DNA from 3 places in the Clostridium nitrophenolicum genome. Region 1 is predicted to be linked to each of the others. Evidence: a T-box and tRNA genes for the amino acid it is inferred to sense, from the RefSeq annotation. Region 1 holds a T-box; the other regions hold tRNA genes.

Region 1 (11,080 bases):
TAGAAATGTCAAGCTTAAAAACTCCTATCATTTCCATAGTTATAGGAGAAGGTGGCAGCGGTGGTGCATTAGCTTTTGCTGTTTCAGATGAAGTATGGATGCTAGAAAATGCTGTATACTCAATACTATCTCCTGAAGGATTTGCAAGCATACTATGGAAAGATGCTTCTCGAGCTAAAGAAGCTGCTGAAATTATGAAGATAACAGCAAAAGATTTAAAAGAATATGGAATTATTGACAAGGTGCTTAAGGAACCTTCTGGAGGAGCCCATAAGGATGTAGACAAAATGTCTGCATTGATAAAAAAGGAGCTAATAGAAGCTTTTAGTATGTTAAAAAAACAACCATTAGAAGAGCTTGTAGAAAAAAGATATAATAAATTTAGAGCTATGGGTAAATATATAGAATAATAAATGCTCGACTTATTATTTGTGCAAGTTAGAGGAAAATATTGTAATTAAATGTTTGTAATGATAAAATATAATATATAACATAGATATAAAGTAGTCTTTAGTATTAAAGGCTACTTTATATTTATAGTCAAATAGAGGTGAAATAAAATGCCTATAAAAGCATTATTTACTTATGACTATGGACAAGAAAACATGAAGAAAATTAAAAGCTTAGGGTATGACATTATAACTATAAACGAAAAAAATGCTGTTTATAGTGAATTACTAAAGGATGTAGAGGTTTTAGTATGTTATAATCCATTTGAGACTCTAGATATAATCAAAATGAAGATGCTGAACTGGATTCAATTATCTAGTGCAGGAATAGACCAATTGCCATTGGATTATATAAAAAATAGTAATATTACAATAACTAATAATAGAGGCGGATACAGCGTACCAATGGGAGAATGGATTGTATTGAAAATATTAGAGCTTTTAAAACACAGCCATAGATTATATGAAAATCAAAAAAACAAGCTGTGGAAAATGGATTCTACTATTTTGGAGCTTTGTGGAAAGACTATAGGTTTTATAGGAACAGGAAGTATTGCTGAAGAAGCGGCAAAAAGATTATCAGGGTTTGACGTGAAAATTTTAGGATTAAATACTGCTGGAAGGCAGGTTCAGCATTTCGATAAATGCTATGGATTAAAAGACATAAATGAAATGCTATCCGCTAGTGATATAGTTGTTGTCACAATTCCATATACAAGAGAGACACATCACTTAATAGATGATGAAAAGTTTAGATGTATGAAGAAAGGTGTATGCATTGTAAATGTAGCCAGAGGTTCTATAATAAATGAAAAAGACCTGATAAAAAGCATCCATGAAGGTAAAATTTATGGTGCAGCCTTAGACGTGGTGGAAGATGAGCCACTGCACCCAGACAGTCCTTTATGGAACTTAGAAAATGTAATTATAACACCTCATAATTCATGGATATCTGAGATGAGGAATATTCGAAGATTTAATATGATATATGATAATATGGAAAGATATGTGAAAAATAAAAAACTAGTTAATGTAATAGATATAAATAAAGGTTATTAAAAATAAGGCAGATAATTACGAATATCTGCCTTATCTTTTATGTTTTAAATCTAAATTATGCATTAGTTGGAGGAGTGAATACTCTTGATGCTAATTCAGCATCAAGCATATAAAGAGCTGCAGAATCTTCACCCATTCTTTCAAGTCTTTTTACAATACCTCCAAAGTTAGTCTCCTCTTCTACTTGCTCATCTATAAACCACTTAAGTAAGCTTATAGTTGCATGCTCTCTTTCTTCAGTAGCAATATCCATTAGATTATAAACTCTTTGAGTAACTGTTCTTTCATGAGCTAAAGCTTCCTTAAATACATGTAATACCGATTCAAAATCACTTTGAGGAGCAGGCATAGAACCAATAATTACTCTACCATCCATTTGGCTTAGGTAATCAAAAAATTTATTGGCATGAAAAGTCTCCTCTTGGATTTGAACTTTAAAAAAATTAGCAAATCCATCTAAATCATTTGATGCAAAATATGCCTGCATTGCAAGGTAAACATTAGCAGAGTATAATTCATAGTTTATTTGATCATTTATGGCATTCATAAGTTTATCACTTAACATAATATTACCTCCTAAGTTTATATTTACAAAGTTACATAAATTAACTAAGTTTTTAGAATATATTAACATATGTTAAGTGATTTTTGAATATGTTTTTGTAAATTTAATGATTTTGTAATTAATATTTAATCTACTAAGGAAGTAATTTATTTAAGTCAATAGTGCCTGCTCCTTGAACCCACTTGGACATATCTTTGAGATTGCAAGATACTTTTAATAGTGAAATTAAATCTTTAAAACTTAGCTCAGGGTTATTTTCATATAAAAGTGCACAAATACCACTGACATAGGCTGCAGCACAAGATGTCCCACTGTAGTAAGTGTAAGGACTTTCCAAAGACTGAGGGTATAGTTTCATCCCGTTTTTTTCTGAGACATAATTAATATTTGAATTAAGAGAGCATATATCAACAGCAGATGCTGACAAATCTGGTTTTTCTAATTTGGCAAAAGGACCAGAGGAGGAATATTTGTATGGCTTTATCGAATTATTAGTAGTGTCGACACCTCCTACAGTAATGCAATTTTCCAAAGTTGCAATACCAGAAATACTACCTTCAGAATTTCCATTATGCCCTGATGGAACAACTATAGTTACATTATTTTTTATGGCTATGTCGAATATTTTGGAAAATAGTGATATGACAAAATAATTGGTTGAAGCCAATTCAAAAGGAAGATATATAATTTTTATATTATATTCAGTGCTATTTTCAATCAAAGTTTGTATTGAAAATAGTATATTAGATACATATCCTTTTCCTATGCTGTTAAAGGCTTTAATTGAATATATGCAGCTATTTTCTGCGACACCTTTATATACTCCCTTGGATAAGTGGCCAGTACCACATATTATTCCGCTCATAAAAGTTCCATGGCCATTATCATCATAGGGATATTTAAGGTTGTTTACCAAATCAATGAAACCCTTAATTTTATTCTTAGGATTTAAGAGGTCTGGGTGGGGATAAACACCACTATCTACTATACCTATACATATATTTTTACCTGTAAGTTTATATCTTTCTTGAAATACTACGCCATTAGAGGCAAGTACGCCTTTTCCACATAACAGCGCTAGGCTATCGAAAGTGATATAGCTTACCTGAGGAAATTCTAATATTCTATCTATAGCATTAGGAGAGAGAATTGCACATATACAATTTATAAAAGGAATGAAATGAATTAAGTTACCTTTATAGGATTTAATTTTCTTTTCTATAACTTCTGGCATGTGTTTGCAATAAATAAGTACTCTATAGCTCTTATAATATTTTTTATCTATAGCTATCCTCAAATCAGGATCTAACTTGTTTTTAATAGAAAACATTTAAAGCTCCTTAAAAATTAATTACATTATATATTATAATATTAAATTACAATATATGTGCTAAGATAAAATTAATTTTTAGGAGCATAATAAAGATTATTATTAAAATTTAAACTGATCCTTACACATCTTAAAAAAAGCTTTAGCAGTTGGAGTAAGCGTTCTCTTAGAACTTACAACTAGGTAAATAGATCTTTTTAAAGAGAGGTCTTGTATGTAGCTCTCTTTTATAAGCCCAATGCTAGAATAGTTCTTAGAAATCTGTTTTGAAACTACAGATATTCCAAGCCCCTCTTTCACGCATTGAAATATTGCATCTAAATTATTTACTTCAAAACATACGTCTACAGCAGAGATGTCAAGTCCATGTTTTTGAAGAGCATCTTCAAAAGTTCTACGTGTAGCAGAACCTTCCTCACGCATTATGAATGTATATTTAAGAAGAGAATCTACACTAATTGTATCCGGAACATCTAATTCAGGAGAGGATATTACCACTAGATCATCTTGTATAAGTTCATAACTTTTAACCTTTTCATCATTAATTGGCTCTCCAACCATACCTAACTCGTAATCAAATTTGATAATATTTTCAATAATTTCACCAGAACTATTTTCTACTATATCAAAAGATACTTCAGGGTATAACAAATGAAACTGTCTGAGTAAGGCAGGAAGAATTGTATTGCAGGGTGTAGTACTAGCAGCTAATTTAAGCTTTCCACTAATATTTCCGTTGAAGTTTGCTAAATGTGATATTGCTTTATCACGAGTATTTAATATATCTATAGCGTATTTTAAAAATGATTCTCCAGCAGGTGTAAGAAGCACTTCCTTAGAAGTCCTATCGAAAAGCTGAATACTTAACTCTTTTTCAAGGCTTGATATATGAGAACTAATTGCTGGTTGTGATAAAAAACTAGAATTTGCTGCTTTAGAAAAGCTTTTAAATTTTGCTACGTTTATAAAGGCTTCTATTTGCTTAAAATCCATTAAATTACCCCCCAAAGATAAAATATTCTATATTAAAATAATAACATAAAATTAACAACCACAATATATTATATATGTATATTGTTAAATAGTCTAATAAATAATTCTTAAGCTGCATAATTCCATATGAAATGAAAATTATTTATAAAAGTTTTTAACAATAAAATAAGGCTGAAGATTCATATCAGCCTTGATTTATTAACACTTATATTTAAATATTAATATACCTACTATCATTACTATAACTCCAATAATTTTGGTCATTCCAAACTTGACTTGAGTAGAGTGAAAAAGACCAAAAGCGTCAATTATAGCGGCAGAAGTAAGTTGTGCAACAAGAATAATTGAAATTGAGCAAGTTGGCCCAAGAGATTTAATTCCCTGCATAACAGTATATATTATTATAACTCCTAAAGCTCCACCTAAGAGATAAAGTTTATTAGAATTCTTTATGTTTTTAAAATCACCATTTCCAAAGATAAGTACTGCTATTACTGTTAATAATAGTCCACTTGCCTGAACTATAACGTTAGTTTCCCATAAACCTATTTTCTCGGAGAGACGTGTATTGAAAACTCCCTGAAAACTCATACATATTCCAGCTATTAATGAAGTTATTATACCAAGCATTTAATTATCACCTTCCCAAAACTAGTTTAACCATAGTATGTACTTATTATTAATGAAATAAAGCAAAAAGCCTATGATATAAAATCATAGACTTTTTATTTTAATATCCTTCAATCTGTCTTTTATGGTTAATAGAATTTTTTTCAATATAAGCTTCTTCAATCTCATCAATAGAAAATCCTAAGCTTTTACCGAGACTTAAAAAGTCTTCGAACAAGGTTAAGTAATGATCTCTAGAAGAAGAAACTATAAAGTCGTTTATATCTACATAAAGATTTAAGAATTGCGCAGTAATGTCATACTGAAGCTCTTTAGTTTCTATTTCAATATCATTAAACTGTTTTTCAAGACCTAGTGTCAATATAAAGTGAAGGCAATCAACATATTCCTCTAAAATAATACTTTTATTTGAAGGTCCCTTGTTACTCCAAAACTTAAAACATCGCGTTTCATTTGCAAGCTCGGCTATTTCTACCTGTAAGGCTAATATTTTTTTTGAAGTTAAAGATTTATTATCAAGTCCCCTCTGTTGTAAAATATGATTATCTAGGTTTTCTTGTAGTTTAAATAGTTTTGAGAAATTCATATAATAAGGCCGCCTTTCCATATCCTTATAATTAAATAAAATCGAAATAAAAAATTTTTAATAAGGGCTTATTCCTACCTATATATTTTAACGAAAAACGTTAAATATTGAAATAATACGTAATCGGTTACATAAAATTTTTTTAAAAATTTTAAAAAATTTATTACTTGACTATTATTATGTTATTATATATTAAAAATAAAAGCAGAAATACCAAATTTATGATTGGTAAATTTCTGCTTTTTAATAATAAATTAATTCTTAAATGTTATTTATAATATATTTTTGTCACTCTATCAAGAATACCATTGATGTGAGCAATAGCTGTCCCATAATTAGTTATAGGTATACCTTGCTCTGAGGCTCTTATAAGTCTAGACATAAACTGTTTTCTATTAAACATACAAGCTCCACAATGAATTATAAGCTTATAGTCAGATAAATCCTCTGGGAAATCTACACCTGCATTTACTGTTATATTTAACTCTCCACCAACTCTTTCTTTAAGCCAATTAGGAAGTTTTTCTCTTCCAATGTCATTTTTAAGAGCATGGTGGGTGCAAGCTTCTGCGATTAGAACCTTATCATTAGGCTTTAAGTTATCAATGGCCTTTGCACCTTTAATCAATATGTCCAAATCCCCTTTATATCTAGCCATAAGTATAGAAAAAGAAGTTAAAGAAACATCACTAGGTATTATTTCATTTACTTTCTTAAATACTTGAGAATCAGTAATTACTAAATCTGGTTTTGTGTTTAAGGATTGAAGAATATCAATAAGTTCAGAATCCTTAACTGTAAGTGCCAAAGCATCATTATCAAGTATATCCCTAATTACCTGCACTTGAGGAAGAATGAGCCTTCCTTTAGGAGCTTGAATATCTTGGGGAGCAACCACGATTACTTTATCCTTAGCCTTTAATATATCTCCTACTATAGTTGACTTTTCAAAATCAATAGGAGCATTAACTTGTATAAATTCTTTTAGTTTTCCTATGTTCTTTTTATCCTTTGCACTAACCTTTACAAAAGGTATATCAAAAGTGCTTTTTAAGTCTTCAACATTCATGTCAACTAGGTCTATTTTATTTATAACGCCTATGATAGGAATTTTTCTTTCTTTAAGTTCTTCAAACCATTCACGTTCAAGTGAAAAATCAGAGGAGTCAGATGTAAAAACTAACAAAGCTAAATCCGTTTTTTCCATGACGTCTTTTGTTTTCTTTACTCTAAGTTCTCCTATCTCGCCTGTGTCGTCAAGGCCTGCCGTATCTATAATTACAACAGGACCTATTGGTAAAAGCTCCATAGCCTTATATACAGGATCAGTAGTTGTTCCCGCAAAGTCAGATACAAGAGCAATATCTTGGCCAGTTAGAGAGTTTATTAAACTAGATTTGCCCGCATTTCTTCTACCGAAAATAGCTATATGCAGTCTATTAGCTTTAGGTGTATCTTGCATAATTATCCTCCTAAAATTTTATTTTTTAGTTATTGCTGATTTTACGTTTACGCCATCAATTTTTCCGAGTTTTCCTGTCATAGCACTTATTTCATCCGATGTGCCATCTACTATTAGTGAAATAACAGATAGATTTTTTTCTCTGTATGGAATTCCTAACCTTCCAACTATAATCTCTGCATGATAATGTAATATATCATTAACTTTTGAAGCGCTTTCGAGATTTTCTATTACAATACCAACAACGCCTATTCTTTTTTCCATAGCTTTACCTCCAAAACAAAAAAACTTTGGCAAAAGGCCAAAGATATTTACTAAGTATCCCTCCTTCCCTTTTGCTTAGAAAAATCCTTGCAATTAGGTCAAATAAAATTTTAAATTTCAAAAATCTAAAATAACGGAGTATTCCATTAAATCAGATTAATTATCTTAATTATAATTTTATATAATAAACATGTCAAATAATAAAAAATATGCGACACAGTTTTTTATGTCGCATATTTTTTATATATTAGAATTCAGCTGATCCAGTTGTTCTTGGAAATGGAATTACGTCTCTTATATTAGATATTCCTGTAATATACATTAGAATTCTTTCAAATCCAAGACCAAAGCCTGAATGTTTAGTTTCTCCATATTTTCTTAGTTCTAAATACCACCAATAATCTTGCTTATTTAGACCCATTTCTTCAATTCTCTTTTCAAGAACATCAAGGCGTTCTTCTCTTTGGCTTCCACCAACGATTTCACCAACTCCAGGTACTAATAAGTCTGCTGCAGCAACAGTTTTTCCATCCTCATTTAATCTCATATAGAATGCTTTGATATCCTTTGGATAATCTGTAACGAATATTGGCTTTTTAAATACTTTTTCAGTTAAGTATCTTTCATGTTCTGTTTGTAGGTCAATTCCCCATTCAACTGGATATTGAAATTGCTCACCACATTTTTCAAGAATATCAACAGCTTCAGTATAAGTTATTCTTCCAAAATCAGAATTAGCAACATTATTTAATCTATCCATTAATCCTTTATCGACGAATGAACTAAAGAACTCCATTTCTTCAGGTGCATTTGCTAATACGTATTTTATAACATATTTAACAAGACCTTCAGCCACATCCATATAATCTTTTAATTCAGCAAAAGCCATTTCAGGCTCAATCATCCAGAACTCAGCAGCATGTCTTGCTGTGTTTGAATTCTCTGCTCTGAATGTTGGTCCAAAGGTATAAACATTTCTAAAAGCAAGAGCCATACACTCTGCAGATAATTGACCACTTACAGTAAGATTAGTCTCTCTTCCAAAGAAGTCTTGAGAAAAATCTATATTTCCTTTATCATCCTTTGGAACATTTTGCATATCTAATGTAGTTAATCTAAACATTTCTCCAGCACCTTCACAGTCACTTCCTGTGATTATTGGAGTGTTAGCATATACAAAACCTTGTTCTTGGAAGAACTTATGAACTGCATAAGCAGCTATTGAACGAACTCTAAATACCGCTGAAAATGTATTACTTCTAGGTCTTAAATGTGCTATAGTTCTTAAATACTCAAGAGTGTGTCTCTTCTTTTGTAGAGGATAGTCTGAAGAAGAAGTTCCCTCTATTGATATTTTTTTTGCTTTAATTTCAAAAGGTTGTTTTGAATCTGGTGTAAGAACTACTGTACCCTCTACAGCTAGTGATGTACTAATAGGAAGCTTAGTGATCTCCTTAAAGTTATCTAAACTATCTTCAACCACTATTTGTACATTTTTAAAGAAGCTTCCATCGTTTACCTCAACAAAGCCAAAAGTTTTAGAATCCCTTACTGTTCTAACCCATCCTGAAATTTTTACATCTTTATCAGCGAATTTTTCACATTCTCTGTAAAGTTGTTTAACTAATGTTACTTCCATTTTATAAATCCTCCTTAATTTTTTATCATATTATGATATTTTACCCAAATATGTATAAATATAAAAGCCCTTCATCCACAAAGGGACGAAAGGCTTAAGTTCCGCGGTACCACCCAATTTGTCATAAATATGACCAACTTTAAAAAGCAAAAAATAAATGATTTTATGCTCACCAATTATAAGGTATTGGATACCTCTAAGCCTACTTTTACTTAAATTTCGGTTAGAAACTCAGAGATGTTCTTCCATACAGACTTGATTATTGATCTTTCACCATCATCAACTCGCTTTAAATAAGTTCTATATGTACTTTTCTCATCATAGTTTTAGATATTATGTTAAAATGATAATATTTTATCTTAAAATTATAATAGTTATAAAATTATATGTCAATAATTATTAGCTCGTTATTTTGCATCTTTAAAACTTTTCTCATGTTTTAACAGCCAATCCTTTCGCCATAGTCCGCCACCGTATCCAGTTAGATTCCCAGAACTTCCGATGACTCTGTGACAAGGGATAATTATACTTATTTTATTGTTATGGTTAGCACCACCTACAGCCCTTACAGCTTTTTCATTTCCTGTAGCTTTGGCTATATCTAAATAGGAGCATGTTTCTCCATAAGGTATATCTTGAAGTTTATCCCATACCTTTTTTCTAAATTCAGTTCCACTGATATTTAGTTTTAGTGAAAAATTCTTTCTAACACCTTTAAAATATTCATCAAGTTGATTAACACATTCAACTAAACAATCAGGAGTTTCAAAAGATGTTAAATCTTCTTCTATAAAGTATAAGGAAATAACACCATCATTATTGCCTTTAAGTTCTATAGTACCAATAGGAGATTTGTAATATGCAGCATACATTTTATCCATAATGTTCACCTAAATCAAAATAAATTTGTTATATTAATAGTTTATAATAAGGACAATGTAATTGTCTACATTAGTTTAAAATATTTTATTGATAATTAATAATCATTATGATATGATAATAAATGTTAACACATAAGGAATATTTTTCAATTATGTTTTAGTAATATATATTTACATAATGAACATAAACTAAATGGGGGTGTTATTATTGAACGAAAAAGTTGTTTTAACAGGAAATCAGGCAATAAGTAGAGGATTTTGGGAAGCAGGGGGCATGGTAGCCTCAAGTTATCCAGGATCACCGACAGTAGAGATACTAGAATCTTTAAAGAACTATCCCGAAATTTACTGTGAATGGGGAACAAATGAAAAGGTTGCATTTGAAGTAGCCATGGGAGGAAGCTTTGCTGGAGCTAGAAGCATGGTATCTATGAAGCATGTTGGTATAAACATAGCGGCAGATCCATTCATGACATTTACACAAATAAAGACTAAGGGAGGATTTATATTAGTAGTAGGTGATGATCCTGGACTTACAAGTTCACAAAATGAACAAGATAGTAGGTTTTGGGCAAAGTATGCTAATATACCTGTATTTGAACCATCTAATCCACAAGAAGCTAAAGATTTTGTTAAAATTGGTCTAAATATCAGTGAAACCTTTAATACGCCTGTATTATTAAAGATGACTAGCAGGCTATGCCACTGTAGAGGAATTGTAGAACTATCTGATAGAGAAGAGAAGGAAATAGAAGGATTTGTTGCAGAACAATCAAGGTATTGTATGCTTCCTCCGCATGCTAATAAACAACAATACTTTATGAAGGAAAGAATAAAAAAGCTTAAAGCATTTAATAATGAACTAGACCTAAATACATTAGATGAAGTTGAAGGTTCAGATACCTTAATTATTAGTAGTGGTATGCCTTATGAGTGTTTGAAGGAGTTGAATGCTAAAGCTTCTATTCTAAAGCTTGCAATGGTATGGCCATTACCTATAGAAAAAATTAAAAATCTAAGCAATAAGTACAGACAAATAGTTGTAATTGAAGAGCTCATGCCATATATAGAGGAAGCTTTAAAAATAAATGGAATAGAGGTTAAGGGAAAAGAATATTTTTCATTTACCGGCGAGCTTAATATAGATGAAATACGAAAAGGCTTAGAAAAGCTAGACATTATATCAAAAGCAGATGTTAACGAAACAGATGTTGAGTCTGAA
Region 2 (11,080 bases), 130 kb from region 1:
AACTCCGTTCATTTTGTTGTTTAAGGAGAGTGTTGGAAGATGAATCATAACAGATGCTCTAAGACCTGTTCCAATATTAGTAGGACATGATGTTATATATCCAAGCTTTTCATCAAAGGCATAACTCAGATTTTCTTCAAGTAAATTATCAATTTTATTACTTAAATCATATGCCTCTTCCAGATTCAAACTAGATGTAATACATTGAATTCTTATATGATCTTCTTCATTTATCATAACACTTACAGTTTCATTTTTATCTATTATAAAAGCTGCTTTGTCACTATTATTAATCAAGTTTTTACTTATTAAATGCCTTTCTAAATAAACTTGATTTGCAATTATATCTCTATCACATAAATAATTAGTTACATATTCTTCCCTCATATGAACTGATCTGTAAAAAGCATCTTCAACTAGCGGTACTATCTCTCTTCCTTTTTCTATACTTAACTTATGTGGAAAAGGCATTTTGTCAATATTCCTGGCAAGTCTTATTCTACTGCTTAATACGAGATCATCTCTTTTTCCTTGATACTTTATCCAATTTTTCATACTTGATCTAACCTCCTACTTTTGATTATTTTGTATCTTTCTAATCAAATCTCTTATTTCTGCAGCCTTTTCATATTCTTCTGCGGTTATGGCCTTTTGGAGGTCTTCTTTTAATTTCAATAGTTTCTTCTTTTCAATCATATGTTTACCTAACTTTTTAGGAATCTTTCCAGTGTGTTCTATATTTCCCTGAACTCTCTTTATAATAGGATTTATCGTTTCACTAAAGCTTTTATAACATTCACTACATCCAGCTAAGCCTCTTTGCTTAAATTCACTATAGTTAGTTCCACAATTTTCACAATAAATATATGAATTTTTTTCATCCTTTCCTACGCTACCTATATGTTCCATTATCCCACTCAATATATTTTGAAAGGTAAAGGATGAAGAGATATCTATAGGACTATAAAAATTTAATTCTCCTTTTTCCTTTGAACATTTTTCACACAAATTTAGTTCTTTTTTATCTCCATTCAATATTTTAGTTATGTGAACAGTAGCCTCATTTTTTTTACATAAGTCACATATCATATTATCACCTCTTTATGTTGCCATAAATTTCATATAATAACCATTATAACATATATTTTACATTTAAAAACAATCTATTCCTTGTTTAAAATTATCATAATTACAGATTTCAAAATATCTGCTCTTAATCTATTTCTATTATCATTAGCAGCAATTAATGTTCTGTCATTTAAAACAACTCTTAGCATATCTGCCTCAGTTTTAGTTATTATTTGCGCTTCAAATAATCCATTTATTATCTGATATGCTGAATTATATGTTATACTATCTCCTATTTTCTCATTTATACTCTCCATAAAGGAATCATCGTTCCTTACTTCTAATCGTCTTATAATAATACAGCCACCACCACCTCTTTTACTTTCAATATAGTATCCTTTATTAGTAGTAAATCTAGTGGTTAACACATAATTAATTTGAGATGGAGCACAACTGAAGTAATTAGCCAATTCATTTCGCACAATTTGCAACTGACTTTCTCTACTTTCATTTAACATAGCTTTAATAAACTCTTCAATCTCATCTGATAGTCTAGCCATAAAAACACCATCCTGACTTTGTCTTTCTTTGACCTTTATTTAATATTAATACTATTACTATCTTTATACAATATCTGTATTATCCTAAATTTTAATTTTATCCTAATTATTCTTTATATTCGTTTAAATTACTTCTGTTTTTAAAATTATTCTTTATAAACTTCATATTATTTTAATTTATATATATAACTATACTACTACATAAATACTAAACAAATAACTGTCTCAATTTTTACTTTTTAAGACAGCTATCTGTTTAATTAGTTTTGGACGCTTTGATATAATATCTTCCATTATGCCTATTGCAATCTAAATCAACGGTAAAATTATTATTTTCCAGCATTTGCTTTACTATATTAATATTTTCCGCATTATTCTCAATACTTATTGTAAGATTATCATCTTTATCAACTATAGCAATATAATCATAAATGCTACTATAATCTGCTAAACTTATCTTACCGTTTATGTTCATTTGGTATTCTGACATAAAACCTCTCCCTTGCTAAACTTACTACAAGCAAACTAATAATCTTATTTTTTCTAATGAGCCATTAAATTATACAGAATAAGAGCTCCAATACCTATATTGGAGCTCTCCTTATTATTTTCTATTCTTCTACCTTAGCTTTTATTTTTTTAGCTTCATCTATTATCTTATTTATCTCTGCAGCCGGAACTTCTTCATACCTTTCAAATTTCATTGTAAAACTTCCTCTTGCCTGAGTCATTGATCTTAGATCTGTAGCATACTTAAACATTTCTCCTTGAGGAATCTCTGCTATTATTTTTTGATTATCTTCAAATGGTTCCATTCCCAAAACTCTTCCTCTTTTTTTATTTATGTCGCCAATTATATCTCCCATATAATACTCTGGAACCAATACTTCTACATGCATAACTGGCTCTAAAAGTATAGGTTGGGCTTCCATCAATCCTTTCTTATAAGCTAAAGATGCAGCAACCTTAAATGCCATTTCCGATGAGTCAACAGGATGATACGATCCATCATGTAGTGTAGCTTTTAATCTTATTACAGGGTATCCAGCTAAAACACCACGCTGTATGCATTCTTTTAGACCTTTTTCAACTGCTGGAATGTATTGTCTTGGAACAACACCACCAACTACCTGATCAACAAATTGTAATTCATCTTCTCCATCCTGTCTAGGTTCAAACTTAATTTTTACGTCTCCATATTGACCATGTCCACCTGATTGCTTTTTATGCTTACCTTGAACATCAGCAACCTTTTTAATTGTTTCTCTATAAGGTACCTTTGGTGTTTGAAGTACTACATCTGCCCCAAACTTACTTTTCAATTTACATGCAATTACATCTAGGTGTGTTTCTCCTAATCCCGAAACTATTGACTCTGCATTCTCTAAGTCTCTTGATACCTTAAATGTAGGGTCTTCTTCTAATAACTTATTTAATCCATTAGAAATTTTATCTTCATCATTTTTGGATTTTGGTAAAACAGCCATTGACATTGATGGCTCGGGGAATTCTATATTTTCAAAGGTTATTGGATTAGATACATCGCATAGTGTATCCCCAGTACTTGTGAATTGTAATTTTGAAACAGCACCAATGTCTCCAGCTATTATTTCACTAACAGGGGTTTGCAACTTACCTTTCAAGAAATACATTGTTCCTATTTTCTCTGCTTTATCTTTGTTAGCATTATATACCGTTGAGTCCGATTTAATTTTACCAGTAATAACTTTAAATAATGATAACTTCCCAACAAATGGATCTGCTATTGTCTTAAATACAAATGCTGATAGCGGCGCATTTTCATCAAATTTAATACTCTTTTCAGAATCATTTTTTAAATCTTTAGCTTTCAATGGCTCTGCATTTGCAGGAGATGGGAAACATTCTACTATATCCTCCAGTAATGTTTCAATACCAATACCACTAAATGCAGATCCACACATTACAGGGGTAATTTCGCCTTTAGCACAACCATTTATAAGCCCATTGTATATTTCTTCATCGCTTAGAGTCCCTTCACTAAAATACTTATCTAGTAAAGCTTCATCAGTTTCAGCTACGGCTTCTACAATCATATTTTTACATTGATCTATCTTATCAATTAATTCATTAGGTATATCTGCTTCATGCATAAGATGAGTTTTTTTATCAAATATCCTAGCTTTTCTAGAAATAACGTTTATAACTCCTGAAAAGTTTTCTTCATTTCCTATTGGATACTGAACTGGCACTATTGATATACCAAACTTTTCTTTTAAACCTGATAGCACTTTATCAAAATTGGAATTTTCTCTATCCAATTTGTTTACATATAATGCTCTAGGTAATCTATACTTATTCACATATCCCCAAGATTTTTCTGTGCCTACTTGAATACCAGAAACTCCGGATACAACAATCATAGCCACATCTGCTGCTCTTAGTCCTTGAAATGTTTCTCCTATAAAATCAAAATATCCTGGCATATCGATTAAATTTATTTTAACATCCTCCCATTCACATGGAGCTACTGAAGTAGATATAGATATCTTTCTTCTTTTTTCTTCAGCATCATAATCACTAATAGTATTTCCTTCTTCAATTTTTCCGAATCTATCTGTAGCCTTAGTATAATAAAGTATTGCTTCCGTTAAAGTAGTTTTTCCTGAGCCACTGTGACCTATTACTCCTACATTTCTTAAATTTTTCGTTGAATAGTTTTTCATAAGCAATTCCCCCTCTTACTTTTAAGCTTAATTATATATTCTATTTTTAATTTAAAAATCCTCTTAAGTTTATGAAATTTTCTAAATTATTTGATTATATATATATTTCCATATACTCCATATTTTATGCGCGTATATGGGAATTATTAAAACTTTTTTATCTAAAACATAAAAAAACACACTAGCTATCTTTAACTAGTGTGTTTTCAATCAAATAATATTATATACAAAAAATAAAAATGGCTCCGTGGAGAGGATTCGAACCTCCAACCCTTCGGTTAACAGCCGAATGCTCCACCATTGAGCTACCACGGAACATCTAACCTGGCGACGACCTACTCTTCCACAGAGTCTCCCCTGCAGTACCATCGGCACTATGAAGCTTAACCGTCGTGTTCGGAATGGGAACGGGTGTTACCTTCACGTCATAATCACCAGATATTACTCATCACAGTTTTATATTATACTGGATTCGCTTAGGTTTGTCAACACTTTTTTAGTGTTTATCAAACTTTTTTGAGAACATTGAGTAATTTACACATTTGTTCTCTGAAAATTGCACAGTGAATTGTATTTGGTCAAGCCCTCGACCTATTAGTATCAGTCAGCTGAACATGTTACCATGCTTACACCTCTGACCTATCAACCTTGTGTTCTTCAAGGGGTCTTACTAGCTTACGCTATGGGAAATCTAATCTTGAGGTGGGCTTCACGCTTAGATGCTTTCAGCGTTTATCCCGTCCCGACATAGCTACCCAGCTGTGCTCCTGGCGGAACAACTGGTGCACCAGAGGTCAGTCCATCCCGGTCCTCTCGTACTAAGGACAGCTCCTCTCAAATTTCCTACGCCCGCGACGGATAGGGACCGAACTGTCTCACGACGTTCTGAACCCAGCTCGCGTGCCGCTTTAATGGGCGAACAGCCCAACCCTTGGGACCTACTTCAGCCCCAGGATGCGACGAGCCGACATCGAGGTGCCAAACCTCCCCGTCGATGTGGACTCTTGGGGGAGATCAGCCTGTTATCCCCGAGGTAGCTTTTATCCGTTGAGCGATGGCCCTCCCACGAGGAACCACCGGATCACTAAGCCCGACTTTCGTCCCTGCTCCACTTGTATGTGTCGCAGTCAGGCTCCCTTCTGCCTTTGCACTCTACGAACGATTTCCAACCGTTCTGAGGGAACCTTTGGGCGCCTCCGTTACTTTTTAGGAGGCGACCGCCCCAGTCAAACTGCCCACCTAACAATGTCCCGTGACCAGATTCATGGCCGCCGGTTAGAATCCCAGTACTGTCAGGGTGGTATCCCAAGGATGACTCCACAAAGGCTGACGCCCTTGTTTCTCAGTCTCCCACCTATCCTGTACAGACAATACCGAAACTCAATGCTAAGCTACAGTAAAGCTCTACGGGGTCTTTCCGTCCAATCGCGGGTAGCAAGCATCTTCACTTGCACTACAATTTCGCCGGATTTGTTGTCGAGACAGTGCCCAAGTCATTACGCCATTCGTGCGGGTCGGAACTTACCCGACAAGGAATTTCGCTACCTTAGGACCGTTATAGTTACGGCCGCCGTTTACTGGGGCTTAAGTTCACACCTTCGCTTGCGCTAAGTGTTCCCCTTAACCTTCCAGCACCGGGCAGGCGTCAGCCCCTATACATCAGCTTTCGCTTTAGCAGAGACCTGTGTTTTTGCTAAACAGTTGCTTGGGCCTATTCTCTGCGACCTACTTGCGTAGGCACCCCTTATCGCTAACTTACGGGGTCAATTTGCCGAGTTCCTTGACAACAATTCTTCCGCTGGTCTTAGGATTCTCTCCTCACCTACCTGTGTCGGTTTGCGGTACGGGCACCAACTTCCTCCATAGAGACTTTTCTTGGCAGCGTGGAATCAGATACTTCGCCCATAAGGGCTCCCCATCACACCTCAACTAAGTTTAACGGATTTGCCTGTTAAACATGTCTAAGTGCTTAGACGCACATCCAATAGTGCGCACATCTTATCCTCCTGCGTCATCCCATTTGTAATAACGTCAGTTGGCGGTATCGGAATATCAACCGATTGTCCATCACCTACGCCTTTCGGCCTCGGCTTAGGTCCCGACTAACCCTGAGCGGACGAGCCTTCCTCAGGAAACCTTAGGTTTTCGACCAATAAGATTCTCACTTATTTCTCGCTACTTATGCCAGCATACTCACTCCTGTACAGTCCACCGCTCCTTTCGGTACGACTTCAATCCATACAGGAAGCTCCTCTACCGCTCTTTCGAGCCCATAGCTTCGGTGGTAAGTTTTAGCCCCGGACATCTTCGGCGCAGGATCTCTCGACTAGTGAGCTATTACGCACTCTTTGAATGAGTGGCTGCTTCTAAGCCAACATCCTAGTTGTCTTAGAAATCCCACATCCTTTTCCACTTAACTTACACTTTGGGACCTTAGCTGATGATCTGGGCTGTTTCCCTTTTGACCACGGATCTTATCATTCGTAGTCTGACTGCTGAGATTCAAGTATATGGCATTCGGAGTTTGATAGGGTTCAGTAACTGTTGTCAGCCCCTAGCCCATTCAGTGCTCTACCTCCATTACTCATTCTCAACGCTAGCCCTAAAGCTATTTCGAGGAGAACCAGCTATCTCCGAGTTCGATTGGAATTTCTCCGCTATCCACAGCTCATCCCATGGTTTTTCAACACCAACGTGGTTCGGTCCTCCACGGAATTTTACTTCCGCTTCAACCTGTCCATGGATAGGTCACCCGGTTTCGGGTCTACGACATGCAACTTATTGCCCTATTCAGACTCGGTTTCCCTTCGGCTGCGCACCTTAAGTGCTTAACCTTGCTACATATCGTAACTCGCTGGCTCGTTCTACAAAAAGCACGTCATCGCACGTAAAAGTGCTTTGACCGGTTGTGGACACACGGTTTCAGGTTCTATTTCACTCCCCTCCCGGGGTTCTTTTCACCTTTCCCTCACGGTACTGCTTCACTATCGGTCACCAGTTAGTATTTAGCCTTGGGAGGTGGTCCTCCCTGCTTCCCACAAGGTTTCACGTGTCTCGTGGTACTCTGGAGCAGATCTCGTTGCTATTCTTTTCACTTACAGGGCTGTTACCTTCTACGGCGGAGCCTTCCAGCTCTCTTCAATTAAGAAATCACAACTTTTATGATCTGTCCTCAACCCCAGGAACAAGTTCCTGGTTTGGGCTCTTTCCCTTTCGCTCGCCGCTACTTAGGAAATCGATTTTTCTTTCTCTTCCTCCGGGTACTTAGATGTTTCAGTTCCCCGGGTATATCCCTATAAACCTATGAATTCAGTTTACAGTACACTACGTTAGTAGTGTGGGTTGCCCCATTCGGAAATCTTCGGATCACAGGCTATTTGCGCCTACCCGAAGCTTATCGCAGCTTATCACGTCCTTCTTCGACTACTGGTGCCAAGGCATTCACCATGCGCCCTTTGTAGCTTGACCATTCATCCGAAAATTGGTTTCTATCAATTTTCTTTGCTTAGTTATAAATCTACAAAGGTATTTGTATACCTTCAGCTTTACTTTTATTAATATCACTGTGCAATTTTCAAAGAACAATTGGTGGGCTTAAATGGACTCGAACCATCGACCTCACGCTTATCAGGCGTGCGCTCTAACCAGCTGAGCTATAAGCCCTTATAAGAGTTATTATCTCATTGATAATCCCTCAAGATTAAACAGAGTGTAAACAAACCTTCAAAGTAGAATTACCTACTTTGTCGACTCCTTAGAAAGGAGGTGATCCAGCCGCAGGTTCTCCTACGGCTACCTTGTTACGACTTCACCCCAATCACTAACCCCACCTTCGGCCGCGTCTTCCTTACGGTTAGACTACGGACTTCGGGTGTTGCCAGCTCTCATGGTGTGACGGGCGGTGTGTACAAGGCCCGGGAACGTATTCACCGCGACATGCTGATTCGCGATTACTAGCAACTCCAGCTTCATGTAGGCGAGTTTCAGCCTACAATCCGAACTGAGGGTAATTTTATAGTTTTGCTCCACATCACTGTATCGCTTCTCTTTGTATTACCCATTGTAGCACGTGTGTAGCCCTAGACATAAGGGGCATGATGATTTGACGTCATCCCCACCTTCCTCCCGGTTAACCCGGGCAGTCTCACTAGAGTGCTCAACTTAATGGTAGCAACTAATGATAAGGGTTGCGCTCGTTGCAGGACTTAACCTAACATCTCACGACACGAGCTGACGACAACCATGCACCACCTGTCTTCCTGCCCCGAAGGGCTTCCTCCATTACGAGTAATTCAGGAGATGTCAAGTCTAGGTAAGGTTCTTCGCGTTGCTTCGAATTAAACCACATGCTCCGCTGCTTGTGCGGGCCCCCGTCAATTCCTTTGAGTTTTAATCTTGCGATCGTACTTCCCAGGCGGAGTACTTATTGTGTTAACTGCGGCACAGAAGGGGTCGATACCTCCTACACCTAGTACTCATCGTTTACGGCGTGGACTACCAGGGTATCTAATCCTGTTTGCTACCCACGCTTTCATGCCTCAGCGTCAGTTACGGTCCAGAGAGTCGCCTTCGCCACTGGTGTTCTTCCTAATCTCTACGCATTTCACCGCTACACTAGGAATTCCACTCTCCTCTCCCGCACTCTAGACTTCCAGTTTGAAATGCAGCACCCAAGTTAAGCCCGGGTATTTCACATCTCACTTAAAAATCCGCCTACGCATCCTTTACGCCCAGTAAATCCGGACAACGCTCGCCACCTACGTATTACCGCGGCTGCTGGCACGTAGTTAGCCGTGGCTTCCTCCTTTGGTACCGTCATTATCGTCCCAAAAGACAGAGCTTTACAACCCGAAGGCCTTCATCACTCACGCGGCGTTGCTGCATCAGGCTTTCGCCCATTGTGCAATATTCCCCACTGCTGCCTCCCGTAGGAGTCTGGACCGTGTCTCAGTTCCAATGTGGCCGATCACCCTCTCAGGTCGGCTACGCATCGTCGCCTTGGTGAGCCTTTACCTCACCAACTAGCTAATGCGCCGCGGGTCCATCTCAAAGCGGATTACTCCTTTAATTAGTTCTCCATGCGAAAAACTAATGTTATGCGGTATTAATCTCCCTTTCGGGAGGCTATCCCCCTCTTTGAGGCAGGTTACCCACGTGTTACTCACCCGTCCGCCGCTAATCCACCCCGAAGGGTTTCATCGCTCGACTTGCATGTGTTAGGCACGCCGCCAGCGTTCGTCCTGAGCCAGGATCAAACTCTCAATTTAAAAGTTTGAATGCTCATTACTGTTGTTTTTGACTACTAACAAGTAGTTCAAAAGAATTGCTGGTTTAGTTTACTTAATAAAAATCATCTTGATTTTTAACCTCTGTTTAATTTTCAAGGATCATGTCGTTCTCTTAACGACCTTTTAAAGTTTATCATAAGCTAGGAGCCTTGTCAATACTTTTTTTATTATTAATACTTGTATTGTTGTCTCTCAGCGACTTTTACATAATATCACGATAAGTAGTTCTATGTCAATAACATTTTTCAAAAAACTATATTTCATAAGATGGTTTCTTTATACAAATCTATACATACAAAATATACAACTAATATAATGCTTATGCAATTTAAATATGACAATCATATATTTACTTATTTACTATATAGATATACTCTTAATAAATATACTTCCTACCTATATTTATAGAAAAATAAATGTACGTTAATTTAACTGATAGCATTAAATACATAAAAAAAAGAGTGATAAACATCACTCTTTTTTATGGTGGAGATAAAGAGATTCGAACTCTTGACCCTCTGCGTGCAAGGCAGATGCTCTCCCAACTGAGCTATACCCCCATAAATGGTGGACCTTCAGGGACTCGAACCCCGGACCAACCGGTTATGAGCCGGTTGCTCTAACCAACTGAGCTAAAGATCCATATCTGACCTGGCGACGACCTACTCTTCCACAGGGTCTCCCCTGCAGTACCATCGGCACTATGAAGCTTAACCGTCGTGTTCGGAATGGGAACGGGTGTTACCTTCACGTCATAATCACCAGATATTACTCATCACAGTTTTATATTATACTGGATTCGCTTAGGTTTGTCAACACTTTTTTAGTGTTTATCAAACTTTTTTGAGAACATTGAGTAATTTACACATTTGTTCTCTGAAAATTGCACAGTGAATGTATTTGGTCAAGCCCTCGACCTATTAGTATCAGTCAGCTGAACATGTTACCATGCTTACACCTCTGACCTATCAACCTTGTGTTCTTCAAGGGGTCTTACTAGCTTACGCTATGGGAAATCTAATCTTGAGGTGGGCTTCACGCTTAGATGCTTTCAGCGTTTATCCCGTCCCGACATAGCTACCCAGCTGTGCTCCTGGCGGAACAACTGGTGCACCAGAGGTCAGTCCATCCCGGTCCTCTCGTACTAAGGACAGCTCCTCTCAAATTTCCTACGCCCGCGACGGATAGGGACCGAACTGTCTCACGACGTTCTGAACCCAGCTCGCGTGCCGCTTTAATGGGCGAACAGCCCAACCCTTGGGACCTACTTCAGCCCCAGGATGCGACGAGCCGACATCGAGGTGCCAAACCTCCCCGTCGATGTGGACTCTTGGGGGAGATCAGCCTGTTATCCCCGAGGTAGCTTTTATCCGTTGAGCGATGGCCCTCCCACGAGGAACCACCGGATCACTAAGCCCGACTTTCGTCCCTGCTCCACTTGTATGTGTCGCAGTCAGGC
Region 3 (11,080 bases), 560 kb from region 1:
TGAATTTGTACAACTTCCTATACATACCTGATCTACTTTTATATCTTTCAATGAAGCAGCCGATACAACATTATCAGGACTATGAGGACATGCTACTAGCGGCTCTAATTCTGATAAATCTATTGTTACTTCTTCATCATATACAGCATCTTCATCAGCCTTTAATTCTATGAAATCTTTCTCTCTGCCCTGCGCTTTTAAAAACTCATATGTTACATCATCACTTGGAAATAATGATGTTGTTGCTCCAAGCTCAGCACCCATATTGGTTATAGTAGCTCTTTGTGGTACAGATAGAGTTTTAATTCCATCCCCACAGTATTCGAATACTTTTCCTACTCCACCTTTAACAGTAAGCCTTCTTAAAAGCTCTAATATAATATCCTTAGCAGATACCCAATCTCTTAACTTTCCTATTAGGTTTACTTTAACCACTTTAGGCATACTAATGTAATATTCTCCGCCGCCCATAGCAACAGCAACATCAAGCCCGCCTGCTCCCATAGCAAGCATTCCTATTCCACCACCTGTAGGTGTGTGACTATCTGAACCTAAAAGAGTATCTCCCGGAACACCAAATCTCTCTAAATTTACTTGATGGCATATTCCATTACCAGGCTTCGAAAAATATATTCCGTGTTTTTTAGCTACGCTTTGAATATATAAGTGGTCATCTGCATTTTCTGGACCTGATTGAAGTACATTATGATCAATATAAGCAACTGATCTTTTTGTTTTCACCTTGTCTATCCCCAACGCCTCAAATTGTAGGTATGCCATTGTCCCAGTTGAATCTTGAGTTAAGGTTTGATCTATTTGTATGGCAATTTCTTTACCAGCAACCATTTCACCTTTTAGTAGGTGATTTTTAATTATTTTTTGAGCAACATTTAATCCCATTACTACTCCTCCATCCAAAGTTTGTTACTACATCTTCAATTTTTATATCCTGAATTGCAGTTACTACATATAAGTTAACTGACCGCCTAGTAACCCTATAGTATTAGCTTGCTCTATTCTTTTCATTTATTTCAGGCATTATCCTATCCACCAATAATTCTAATTCATTGTTACCAATAATAGTTGTTCTACCCTCTGCATATTGCTCATCTACCCATTCCTTCATCTCAGCTACTCTTGGATCTTTTTTATTAATCTTATCTCCATCTTTTAATCTATAATAAGTATTAATCCAAGCAGCAATTCCCGCAAGTCCTGAATATTGGTTAACTGCGACTACTACTGGTCTTCCAAGTATCTTATCTGTATCAAATATATTATATATTTCTTCATCTTTGAGTATTCCATCTGCATGTATACCAGCTCTTGTTACATTAAACTGACTTCCTACAAAAGGAGTTCTTGGTGGTATATCATATTTCATTTCCTTAGCAAAATACTCTGCTAATTCTGTTATAACATTAAGCTTCATGTTTCCGGTTGTACCTTTTAACTGTGCGTATTCAAATATCATAGATTCTAGCGGACAATTTCCTGTTCTTTCTCCTATTCCTAAAAGTGATGTATTTATTGAGGAGGCGCCATAAAGCCATGCTGTAGTTGAATTACTTACTACTGCATAAAAATCGTTATGACCATGCCATTCTATACACTCTGAAGGAACACCACAGTTTGTTCTAAGTCCATGAATAAGTCCTTGTACACTTCTTGGAAGTGCTGTACCACCGTATGGAACACCAAGTCCTAAAGTATCACAAACCCTTACTTTTATAGGAACATTCGCTTCTTTTGAAAGTTCCATAAGTCTATTTACAAAAGGCACTACAAATCCATAAAAATCAGCCCTAGTTATATCTTCTAAATGACATCTTGGACGTATACCACTTTTTAATGCTTCTTCAACGATAGACAAATACATATCCATAGCTTTTTGTCTTGATACATTTAGCTTTTTAAATATATGATAATCTGAGCAAGACATAAGCATACCAGTTTCTTTTATCCCCATCTCTTTTACTAACTTAAAATCTTCCTTATTAGCTCTTATCCATGATGTTACTTCTGGAAATTTATATCCTCTTTCCATACAAACTTGTGCCGCTCTTCTATCTTTTTCTGTATATAAGAAAAACTCAGTTTGTTTAATTATTCCTGAATTATTATCTAATTCATGAAGATAATCAAATATTCTTATAATCTGTTCAGCAGCATAAGGCGGCATGGATTGTTGTCCATCTCTAAAGGTAGTGTCTGTGATCCATATATTTTCAGGTAAATCCATAGGAACCTGTATTTGATTGAAAGCCACCTTAGGAACATCAGAATAAGGGAATATATCTTTATAAAGATTTGGAACATCTACATCCTGTAAATAATGCTCATATGAAGATTTTTTTATAATACTCATGTTTATCCTCCTTAACCTCAAACATATTGGACTAATATTTAAAAATCCTATTTTGAATGATATCCATTCAAAAATTGCATTAATGCTATCTGTGAATATTTTTATTTCTGTTAGTAATTATTCTGTTTATTTGTATATTTATTAATTTTATCTAGTAACTTCAATATATATTAGCATATTTATGCCTATATTGTAACATTTCCATTTTATATTGGCAAATAAAAATTTTTATATTATTGTAATTTTAGTTCGTCATTTTTTCACATTTAGCTTTTTTACTTAAAAATAGGACCTTTTTGCTTTGAAATTGGCACCATGTATTGTTATTGACTTATTTTCATATATCATTACTATTAAACTCTTCCTACAATATACTTCAAAAACCTTTATCTTTTTTTAATTTTTTATCAATACTATTAAAAATAAGTTCTAAAAATCAAAAAATCTTCAATCGTAAAAAGCTATAAATTGTAATATTTTTTTTATTTAAGCTTAAACTAAAACATATATTTATCATTTATTTATCATTTATTTAATATATGGAGATGAAATTTATGTTTGAAAATATAAAAGAAGGTCTAGTCTATAAGAATCTTTTCAATGGGGAATGGATTAAATCTAGAAGTGAATCAATCATAGATGTGCACTCTCCAGTTAACGGCGATGTTATTGGAAAAGTGCAGGCTATGACAAAAGATGAAATTGATAAAACCATAGAAAACTCTAAAAGAGCACAAAAAGACTGGTCAGAAAAACCTATAAACGAAAGAGCTGCTGTATTGCATGAATGCGCAAACCTTTTAGAGGAAAACATATCTGTATTATCAGATTTTCTTCAGAAAGAGATTGCAAAAAATAAAAGTTCTGCAATATCTGAAGTGAAAAGAACTGCAAGCTTTATAAGATTTACTGCAGACGAGGCAAAACACATGGAAGGTGAAACTATAACAGGAGATAATTTTCCTGGATTTAAAAAGAATAAAGTATCCTTTGTTCATAGGATTCCTTTGGGTACAGTATTGGCTATTTCTCCATTTAACTACCCGATAAATCTTTCTGTATCAAAAATTGCCCCTGCCTTAGCAGCAGGAAACAGTGTAATACTGAAACCTCCCAGCCAGGGTTCTATAAGTGCTTTGTACGTTGCTGAAATATTTAATAAAGCTGGAATACCAAAAGGTGTACTAAACACAGTAACAGGTAAGGGCTCTGAAATAGGAGACTATATCGTTACTCATCCTGGAATTGACTTTATAAATTTTACAGGGAGCACAGAGGTAGGTAAGCATATAGCAGTAATTGCAGGTATGGTACCTATGCTTATGGAACTTGGTGGGAAAGATGCTGCTATTGTGCTTGAGGATTCAGACTTAAGAGATGCGGCAAAGGATATAGTTGCAGGTGCTTATATATATTCTGGTCAAAGATGCACAGCAATTAAGCGGGTTCTTGCTATAAATAATATCTCTGATAAACTTGCAGAACTTATGCTAGAGGAAATAAAAAAACTTAAAGTTGGAATGCCAGAAGATGACTGCGAAGTAACCCCTCTTATTAATAGTTCTTCTGCAGATTTTGTTCAGGAATTAATAGATGATGCCTTGAGAAAAGGCGCAAAATTACTTACCGGTAATAAACGAGAAAAAAACTTAATGTATCCTACTCTACTTGACAATGTTACTACAGATATGCGCATTGCTTGGGAAGAACCTTTTGGTCCAGTTTTGCCGATACTACGAGTACAAAGCGTTGACGAGGCCATAGAAATTGCTAATAAATCTCAGTATGGTCTACAATCTTCTGTCTTTACTAAAAACATAGATTATGCTTTTCACGTTTCAAGTAAGTTAGAAGTCGGTACTGTCCAAATTAATGATAAGACTGAGAGAGGGCCTGATCACTTTCCATTCTTAGGTGTTAAAGCTTCTGGTATGGGTACTCAAGGAATAAGATATAGTATTGAATCCATGACTAGAAAAAAAGTTATTGTACTTAACATCCATGAATTTTCCTAATAAACTCTGGTGAAATTTTTGAGTTTAAATCATCTACTAATTTAAGTAGATGATTTAATATTATTTACAATAATTTTTCTTACATCTTCAGCAAGACTATTTTGCTGTTCTTTTGACAGTTCTTTTGGATATATAGGTTTTTCTATAGTAATTCTAACTTTTCTTTCACTCTTACCATATTCACTATTTCTTTCTAGTAACTTATAGCTTCCATCAATAGTAACCGGTACCACAGGAACCCCTGCCTTTAAAGCTAGTTTCATGCTTCCCTTTTTAAATTCACCTACTGTTAGTCCCTTACTTCTAGTGCCCTCTGGAAAGATAACCATACTATGTCCTTTTTTAAGTATTTCTACTCCTTCATTCATGGACTTCATAGATTCCCGTATATTGTTTCTATCTATGAATATACAGTTTATCTGTTTCATCCAGTAACTAAAAGTTTTAAATTTAAGAAGTTCCTTTTTAGCAATAAAACCTACTGGTCTGTCAAGTATATTTAAAAAAATCGGTATATCAAAATTTCCTTGATGATTTGATACATAAAGACATGTTTCTTCAGTAATATTTTCTTTTCCTACTACTTCAACATTAGCATGTACTTTATTTAGTACATGATTGCTCCACTCTTCAACAGTTTTATTTATATATTGCTGAACATCTTCCTCAGTACCATGCTTTTTTAACTTTTCTAACTTAAACTTTTGTAATAGGGTCTTGCCCATGTAAATTGAAAAATCTAAATAAAATAAAAATGTTTCCATGAATAAAATTTCTCTCCTTCAGTTAAAATCTTTCCACATCTATATAATGTTATATTATAGCACATTGTTCTCATGATAGCTAATTACTCAATAGGCAAGCTTATAATCAAGACTTTCTCTTTACTTATTCATATAAAATGTTAAACTTATGTTTGTACTACAAATTTATGAAAGGAGATGTATTAGTTTGAAGCGTTTTAAATCCCATTTAAAAACCATAACTGCGCTTTTATTATCAGTATTTATATTCGCTGCATGTAGTAATTCTAATCCAACTGGGGGTACTTCAAATGCAGATACTAAAAATTCTATAAAAATAAGTTACATAGATGTTGGACAAGGAGATAGTGCTTTAATACAAGTTAATGGTAAGAACTTGCTTATTGATGCTGGAACAAACGAAAGCACTAATAAGTTGATCTCTTACCTAGATAAGCAAAACATAAAGAAGCTCGACTATGTAGTTGCTACTCATCCTCACGAAGATCATATAGGGGGAATGGATACTGTAATAAAAAAATATGATATTGGAGAATTTTATGCTCCAAAAAAGCTAGCAAATACTAAAACCTTCGAAAGTATGATGAATGCACTAAAATCTAAAAACTTAAAGATAAATGTTGCTAAGGCTGGAGTTAACTTAGATTTAGGCAAAAATGTAAAATGCGAAATGATTGCTCCTAATGCTGATAACTACGAGGATGTTAACAATTACTCAGCTGTCATCAAAATAACCTATGGTAATTCAAAATTTCTATTTACAGGAGATGCTGAAAAGCTAAGTGAAAAAGAAATATTGAACAAGAACTATGATATATCCGCTGATGTCCTTAAGGTAGGCCATCACGGAAGTTCCTCATCCTCATCAAAACCATTTTTAGATAAGGTTACACCTAAAATAGCTATAATAAGCTGTGGTAAAAATAATGACTATGGACATCCTCATCGTGAAACAATGAATGAGCTAACCAAAAGAAAAATTCAAGTATATAGAACGGATGTAGATGGAACTATTGTACTAAGAAGTGATGGAAATAAAATAATAAAACAATAAAAAATGAAAGGAAAGTCAACTGTGACTTTCCTTTTATTTTAATTATTTTAATTTTATCTTATAATATTATTTCTAATTATAAAAGACTGTCTATAAAAACAGTCTTATCGCTTTAGATTTACAAAATTTCAAAAAATAAAAATGGCTCCGTGGAGAGGATTCGAACCTCCAACCCTTCGGTTAACAGCCGAATGCTCCACCATTGAGCTACCACGGAACGCTTTACCTGGCGACGACCTACTCTTCCACAGGGTCTCCCCTGCAGTACCATTGGCACTGTGAAGCTTAACCTTCGTGTTCGGAATGGGAACGGGTGTTACCTTCACGTCATTACCACCAGATCTACAAAAATTGCTATAAGCTTCGCATTACTTCGTCAGCTCCCTCCCTGTGGTACTCATTTACAGATCAGTAAACTCTGTTCCTCGCTCAGTCGCTTCCTTGTACTACTCGCTTCTATCAATTTTTAGTTGTTACTTTTTGTGTTCAGAAACTATTGTTCTCTGAAAATTGCACAGTGAATTGTATTTGGTCAAGCCCTCGACCTATTAGTATCAGTCAGCTGAACATGTTACCATGCTTACACCTCTGACCTATCAACCTTGTGTTCTTCAAGGGGTCTTACTAGCTTACGCTATGGGAAATCTAATCTTGAGGTGGGCTTCACGCTTAGATGCTTTCAGCGTTTATCCCGTCCCGACATAGCTACCCAGCTGTGCTCCTGGCGGAACAACTGGTGCACCAGAGGTCAGTCCATCCCGGTCCTCTCGTACTAAGGACAGCTCCTCTCAAATTTCCTACGCCCGCGACGGATAGGGACCGAACTGTCTCACGACGTTCTGAACCCAGCTCGCGTGCCGCTTTAATGGGCGAACAGCCCAACCCTTGGGACCTACTTCAGCCCCAGGATGCGACGAGCCGACATCGAGGTGCCAAACCTCCCCGTCGATGTGGACTCTTGGGGGAGATCAGCCTGTTATCCCCGAGGTAGCTTTTATCCGTTGAGCGATGGCCCTCCCACGAGGAACCACCGGATCACTAAGCCCGACTTTCGTCCCTGCTCCACTTGTATGTGTCGCAGTCAGGCTCCCTTCTGCCTTTGCACTCTACGAACGATTTCCAACCGTTCTGAGGGAACCTTTGGGCGCCTCCGTTACTTTTTAGGAGGCGACCGCCCCAGTCAAACTGCCCACCTAACAATGTCCCGTGACCAGATTCATGGCCACCGGTTAGAATCCCAGTACTGTCAGGGTGGTATCCCAAGGATGACTCCACAAAGGCTGACGCCCTTGTTTCTCAGTCTCCCACCTATCCTGTACAGACAATACCGAAACTCAATGCTAAGCTACAGTAAAGCTCTACGGGGTCTTTCCGTCCAATCGCGGGTAGCAAGCATCTTCACTTGCACTACAATTTCGCCGGATTTGTTGTCGAGACAGTGCCCAAGTCATTACGCCATTCGTGCGGGTCGGAACTTACCCGACAAGGAATTTCGCTACCTTAGGACCGTTATAGTTACGGCCGCCGTTTACTGGGGCTTAAGTTCACACCTTCGCTTGCGCTAAGTGTTCCCCTTAACCTTCCAGCACCGGGCAGGCGTCAGCCCCTATACATCAGCTTTCGCTTTAGCAGAGACCTGTGTTTTTGCTAAACAGTTGCTTGGGCCTATTCTCTGCGACCTACTTGCGTAGGCACCCCTTATCGCTAACTTACGGGGTCAATTTGCCGAGTTCCTTGACAACAATTCTTCCGCTGGTCTTAGGATTCTCTCCTCACCTACCTGTGTCGGTTTGCGGTACGGGCACCAACTTCCTCCATAGAGACTTTTCTTGGCAGCGTGGAATCAGATACTTCGCCCATAAGGGCTCCCCATCACGTCTCAGCTAATACAGGCGGATTTGCCTATCCTGTATACCTAAACGCTTAGACGCACATCCAATAGTGCGCACATCTTATCCTCCTGCGTCATCCCATTTGTAATAACGTCAGTTGGCGGTATCGGAATATCAACCGATTGTCCATCACCTACGCCTTTCGGCCTCGGCTTAGGTCCCGACTAACCCTGAGCGGACGAGCCTTCCTCAGGAAACCTTAGGTTTTCGACCAATAAGATTCTCACTTATTTCTCGCTACTTATGCCAGCATACTCACTCCTGTACAGTCCACCGCTCCTTTCGGTACGACTTCAATCCATACAGGAAGCTCCTCTACCGCTCTTTCGAGCCCATAGCTTCGGTGGTAAGTTTTAGCCCCGGACATCTTCGGCGCAGGATCTCTCGACTAGTGAGCTATTACGCACTCTTTGAATGAGTGGCTGCTTCTAAGCCAACATCCTAGTTGTCTTAGAAATCCCACATCCTTTTCCACTTAACTTACACTTTGGGACCTTAGCTGATGATCTGGGCTGTTTCCCTTTTGACCACGGATCTTATCATTCGTAGTCTGACTGCTGAGATTCAAGTATATGGCATTCGGAGTTTGATAGGGTTCAGTAACTGTTGTCAGCCCCTAGCCCATTCAGTGCTCTACCTCCATTACTCATTCTCAACGCTAGCCCTAAAGCTATTTCGAGGAGAACCAGCTATCTCCGAGTTCGATTGGAATTTCTCCGCTATCCACAGCTCATCCCATGGTTTTTCAACACCAACGTGGTTCGGTCCTCCACGGAATTTTACTTCCGCTTCAACCTGTCCATGGATAGGTCACCCGGTTTCGGGTCTACGATATGCAACTTATTGCCCTATTCAGACTCGGTTTCCCTTCGGCTGCGCACCTTAAGTGCTTAACCTTGCTACATATCGTAACTCGCTGGCTCGTTCTACAAAAAGCACGTCATCGCACGTAAAAGTGCTTTGACCGGTTGTGGACACACGGTTTCAGGTTCTATTTCACTCCCCTCCCGGGGTTCTTTTCACCTTTCCCTCACGGTACTGCTTCACTATCGGTCACCAGTTAGTATTTAGCCTTGGGAGGTGGTCCTCCCTGCTTCCCACAAGGTTTCACGTGTCTCGTGGTACTCTGGAGCAGATCTCGTTGCTATTCTTTTCACTTACAGGGCTGTTACCTTCTACGGCGGAGCCTTCCAGCTCTCTTCAATTAAGAAATCACAACTTTTATGATCTGTCCTCAACCCCAGGAACAAGTTCCTGGTTTGGGCTCTTTCCCTTTCGCTCGCCGCTACTTAGGAAATCGATTTTTCTTTCTCTTCCTCCGGGTACTTAGATGTTTCAGTTCCCCGGGTATATCCCTATAAACCTATGAATTCAGTTTACAGTACACTACGTTAGTAGTGTGGGTTGCCCCATTCGGAAATCTTCGGATCACAGGCTATTTGCGCCTACCCGAAGCTTATCGCAGCTTATCACGTCCTTCTTCGACTACTGGTGCCAAGGCATTCACCATGCGCCCTTTGTAGCTTGACCATCTAAATTAATATTACCTTCGCATTACTGCGTCAGCTTCCTTCATTGCGGTGCTCATTTACCTTAAGTAAACTCTGCTCCTCATTCAATTGCTTCCTTGTACTGCTCGCTACTATTAATTTATATTAATTCTTAAATCTACAAAGGTTACTTACTTATATAATAAGTAGTTTTACCTTCAGCTTTACTTTTATTTAATATCACTGTGCAATTTTCAAAGAACAATTGGAGATTTATTTTATCATGTTGATTATTCAAAATCAACTAGTAAATAATCCCTCAAGATTAAACAGAGTGTAAACAAACCTTCAAGATAGAATTACCTATCTTGTCGACTCCTTAGAAAGGAGGTGATCCAGCCGCAGGTTCTCCTACGGCTACCTTGTTACGACTTCACCCCAATCACTAACCCCACCTTCGGCCGCGTCTTCCTTACGGTTAGACTACGGACTTCGGGTGTTGCCAGCTCTCATGGTGTGACGGGCGGTGTGTACAAGGCCCGGGAACGTATTCACCGCGACATGCTGATTCGCGATTACTAGCAACTCCAGCTTCATGTAGGCGAGTTTCAGCCTACAATCCGAACTGAGGGTAATTTTATAGTTTTGCTCCACATCACTGTATTGCTTCTCTTTGTATTACCCATTGTAGCACGTGTGTAGCCCTAGACATAAGGGGCATGATGATTTGACGTCATCCCCACCTTCCTCCCGGTTAACCCGGGCAGTCTCACTAGAGTGCTCAACTTAATGGTAGCAACTAATGATAAGGGTTGCGCTCGTTGCAGGACTTAACCTAACATCTCACGACACGAGCTGACGACAACCATGCACCACCTGTCTTCCTGCCCCGAAGGGCTTCCTCCATTACGAGTAATTCAGGAGATGTCAAGTCTAGGTAAGGTTCTTCGCGTTGCTTCGAATTAAACCACATGCTCCGCTGCTTGTGCGGGCCCCCGTCAATTCCTTTGAGTTTTAATCTTGCGATCGTACTTCCCAGGCGGAGTACTTATTGTGTTAACTGCGGCACAGAAGGGGTCGATACCTCCTACACCTAGTACTCATCGTTTACGGCGTGGACTACCAGGGTATCTAATCCTGTTTGCTACCCACGCTTTCATGCCTCAGCGTCAGTTACGGTCCAGAGAGTCGCCTTCGCCACTGGTGTTCTTCCTAATCTCTACGCATTTCACCGCTACACTAGGAATTCCACTCTCCTCTCCCGCACTCTAGACTTCCAGTTTGAAATGCAGCACCCAAGTTAAGCCCGGGTATTTCACATCTCACTTAAAAATCCGCCTACGCATCCTTTACGCCCAGTAAATCCGGACAACGCTCGCCACCTACGTATTACCGCGGCTGCTGGCACGTAGTTAGCCGTGGCTTCCTCCTTTGGTACCGTCATTATCGTCCCAAAAGACAGAGCTTTACAACCCGAAGGCCTTCATCACTCACGCG

Evidence for each region. A T-box is a leader RNA that pairs with one kind of tRNA and senses whether it is charged. The one in region 1 lies ahead of asnS (asparagine--tRNA ligase), so its partner is inferred to be a tRNA-Asn.
Region 2: it encodes a tRNA-Asn, which carries the amino acid that the T-box ahead of asnS (asparagine--tRNA ligase) is inferred to sense. The anticodon was not compared.
Region 3: it encodes a tRNA-Asn, which carries the amino acid that the T-box ahead of asnS (asparagine--tRNA ligase) is inferred to sense. The anticodon was not compared.

The regions. Positions count from the first base shown of each region.
Region 1 covers NZ_AP042469.1:5,549,857-5,560,936, reverse strand. Annotated here, with positions in the region: gene ACZ5N4_RS26370 (acetyl-CoA carboxylase carboxyltransferase subunit alpha) at 1-410, shown strand, start outside; gene ACZ5N4_RS26365 (phosphoglycerate dehydrogenase) at 561-1,508, shown strand; gene ACZ5N4_RS26360 (ferritin) at 1,564-2,073, opposite strand; gene ACZ5N4_RS26355 (S8 family serine peptidase) at 2,207-3,403, opposite strand; gene ACZ5N4_RS26350 (selenium metabolism-associated LysR family transcriptional regulator) at 3,506-4,396, opposite strand; gene ACZ5N4_RS26345 (DMT family transporter) at 4,595-5,026, opposite strand; gene ACZ5N4_RS26340 (dUTP diphosphatase) at 5,127-5,612, opposite strand; gene hydF ([FeFe] hydrogenase H-cluster maturation GTPase HydF) at 5,881-7,074, opposite strand; gene ACZ5N4_RS26330 (TM1266 family iron-only hydrogenase system putative regulator) at 7,093-7,338, opposite strand; gene asnS (asparagine--tRNA ligase) at 7,586-8,977, opposite strand; T-box leader at 9,056-9,308, opposite strand; gene ACZ5N4_RS26320 (methylated-DNA--[protein]-cysteine S-methyltransferase) at 9,385-9,858, opposite strand; gene ACZ5N4_RS26315 (thiamine pyrophosphate-dependent enzyme) at 10,067-11,080, shown strand, end outside.
Region 2 covers NZ_AP042469.1:5,420,656-5,431,735, forward strand. Annotated here, with positions in the region: gene ACZ5N4_RS25715 (protein arginine kinase) at 1-555, opposite strand, end outside; gene ACZ5N4_RS25720 (UvrB/UvrC motif-containing protein) at 571-1,089, opposite strand; gene ACZ5N4_RS25725 (CtsR family transcriptional regulator) at 1,164-1,628, opposite strand; gene ACZ5N4_RS25730 (hypothetical protein) at 1,885-2,118, opposite strand; gene fusA (elongation factor G) at 2,240-4,333, opposite strand; tRNA gene ACZ5N4_RS25740 (tRNA-Asn) at 4,574-4,648, opposite strand; rRNA gene rrf (5S ribosomal RNA) at 4,656-4,772, opposite strand; rRNA gene ACZ5N4_RS25750 (23S ribosomal RNA) at 4,908-7,801, opposite strand; tRNA gene ACZ5N4_RS25755 (tRNA-Ile) at 7,920-7,996, opposite strand; rRNA gene ACZ5N4_RS25760 (16S ribosomal RNA) at 8,092-9,600, opposite strand; tRNA gene ACZ5N4_RS25765 (tRNA-Ala) at 10,106-10,181, opposite strand; tRNA gene ACZ5N4_RS25770 (tRNA-Ile) at 10,187-10,263, opposite strand; rRNA gene rrf (5S ribosomal RNA) at 10,271-10,387, opposite strand; rRNA gene ACZ5N4_RS25780 (23S ribosomal RNA) at 10,522-11,080, opposite strand, start outside.
Region 3 covers NZ_AP042469.1:340,860-351,939, reverse strand. Annotated here, with positions in the region: gene ACZ5N4_RS01625 (aconitate hydratase) at 1-900, opposite strand, end outside; gene ACZ5N4_RS01620 (2-isopropylmalate synthase) at 1,004-2,368, opposite strand; gene ACZ5N4_RS01615 (NADP-dependent glyceraldehyde-3-phosphate dehydrogenase) at 2,923-4,383, shown strand; gene ACZ5N4_RS01610 (lysophospholipid acyltransferase family protein) at 4,425-5,147, opposite strand; gene ACZ5N4_RS01605 (ComEC/Rec2 family competence protein) at 5,335-6,201, shown strand; tRNA gene ACZ5N4_RS01600 (tRNA-Asn) at 6,344-6,418, opposite strand; rRNA gene rrf (5S ribosomal RNA) at 6,426-6,542, opposite strand; rRNA gene ACZ5N4_RS01590 (23S ribosomal RNA) at 6,730-9,623, opposite strand; rRNA gene ACZ5N4_RS01585 (16S ribosomal RNA) at 9,967-11,080, opposite strand, start outside.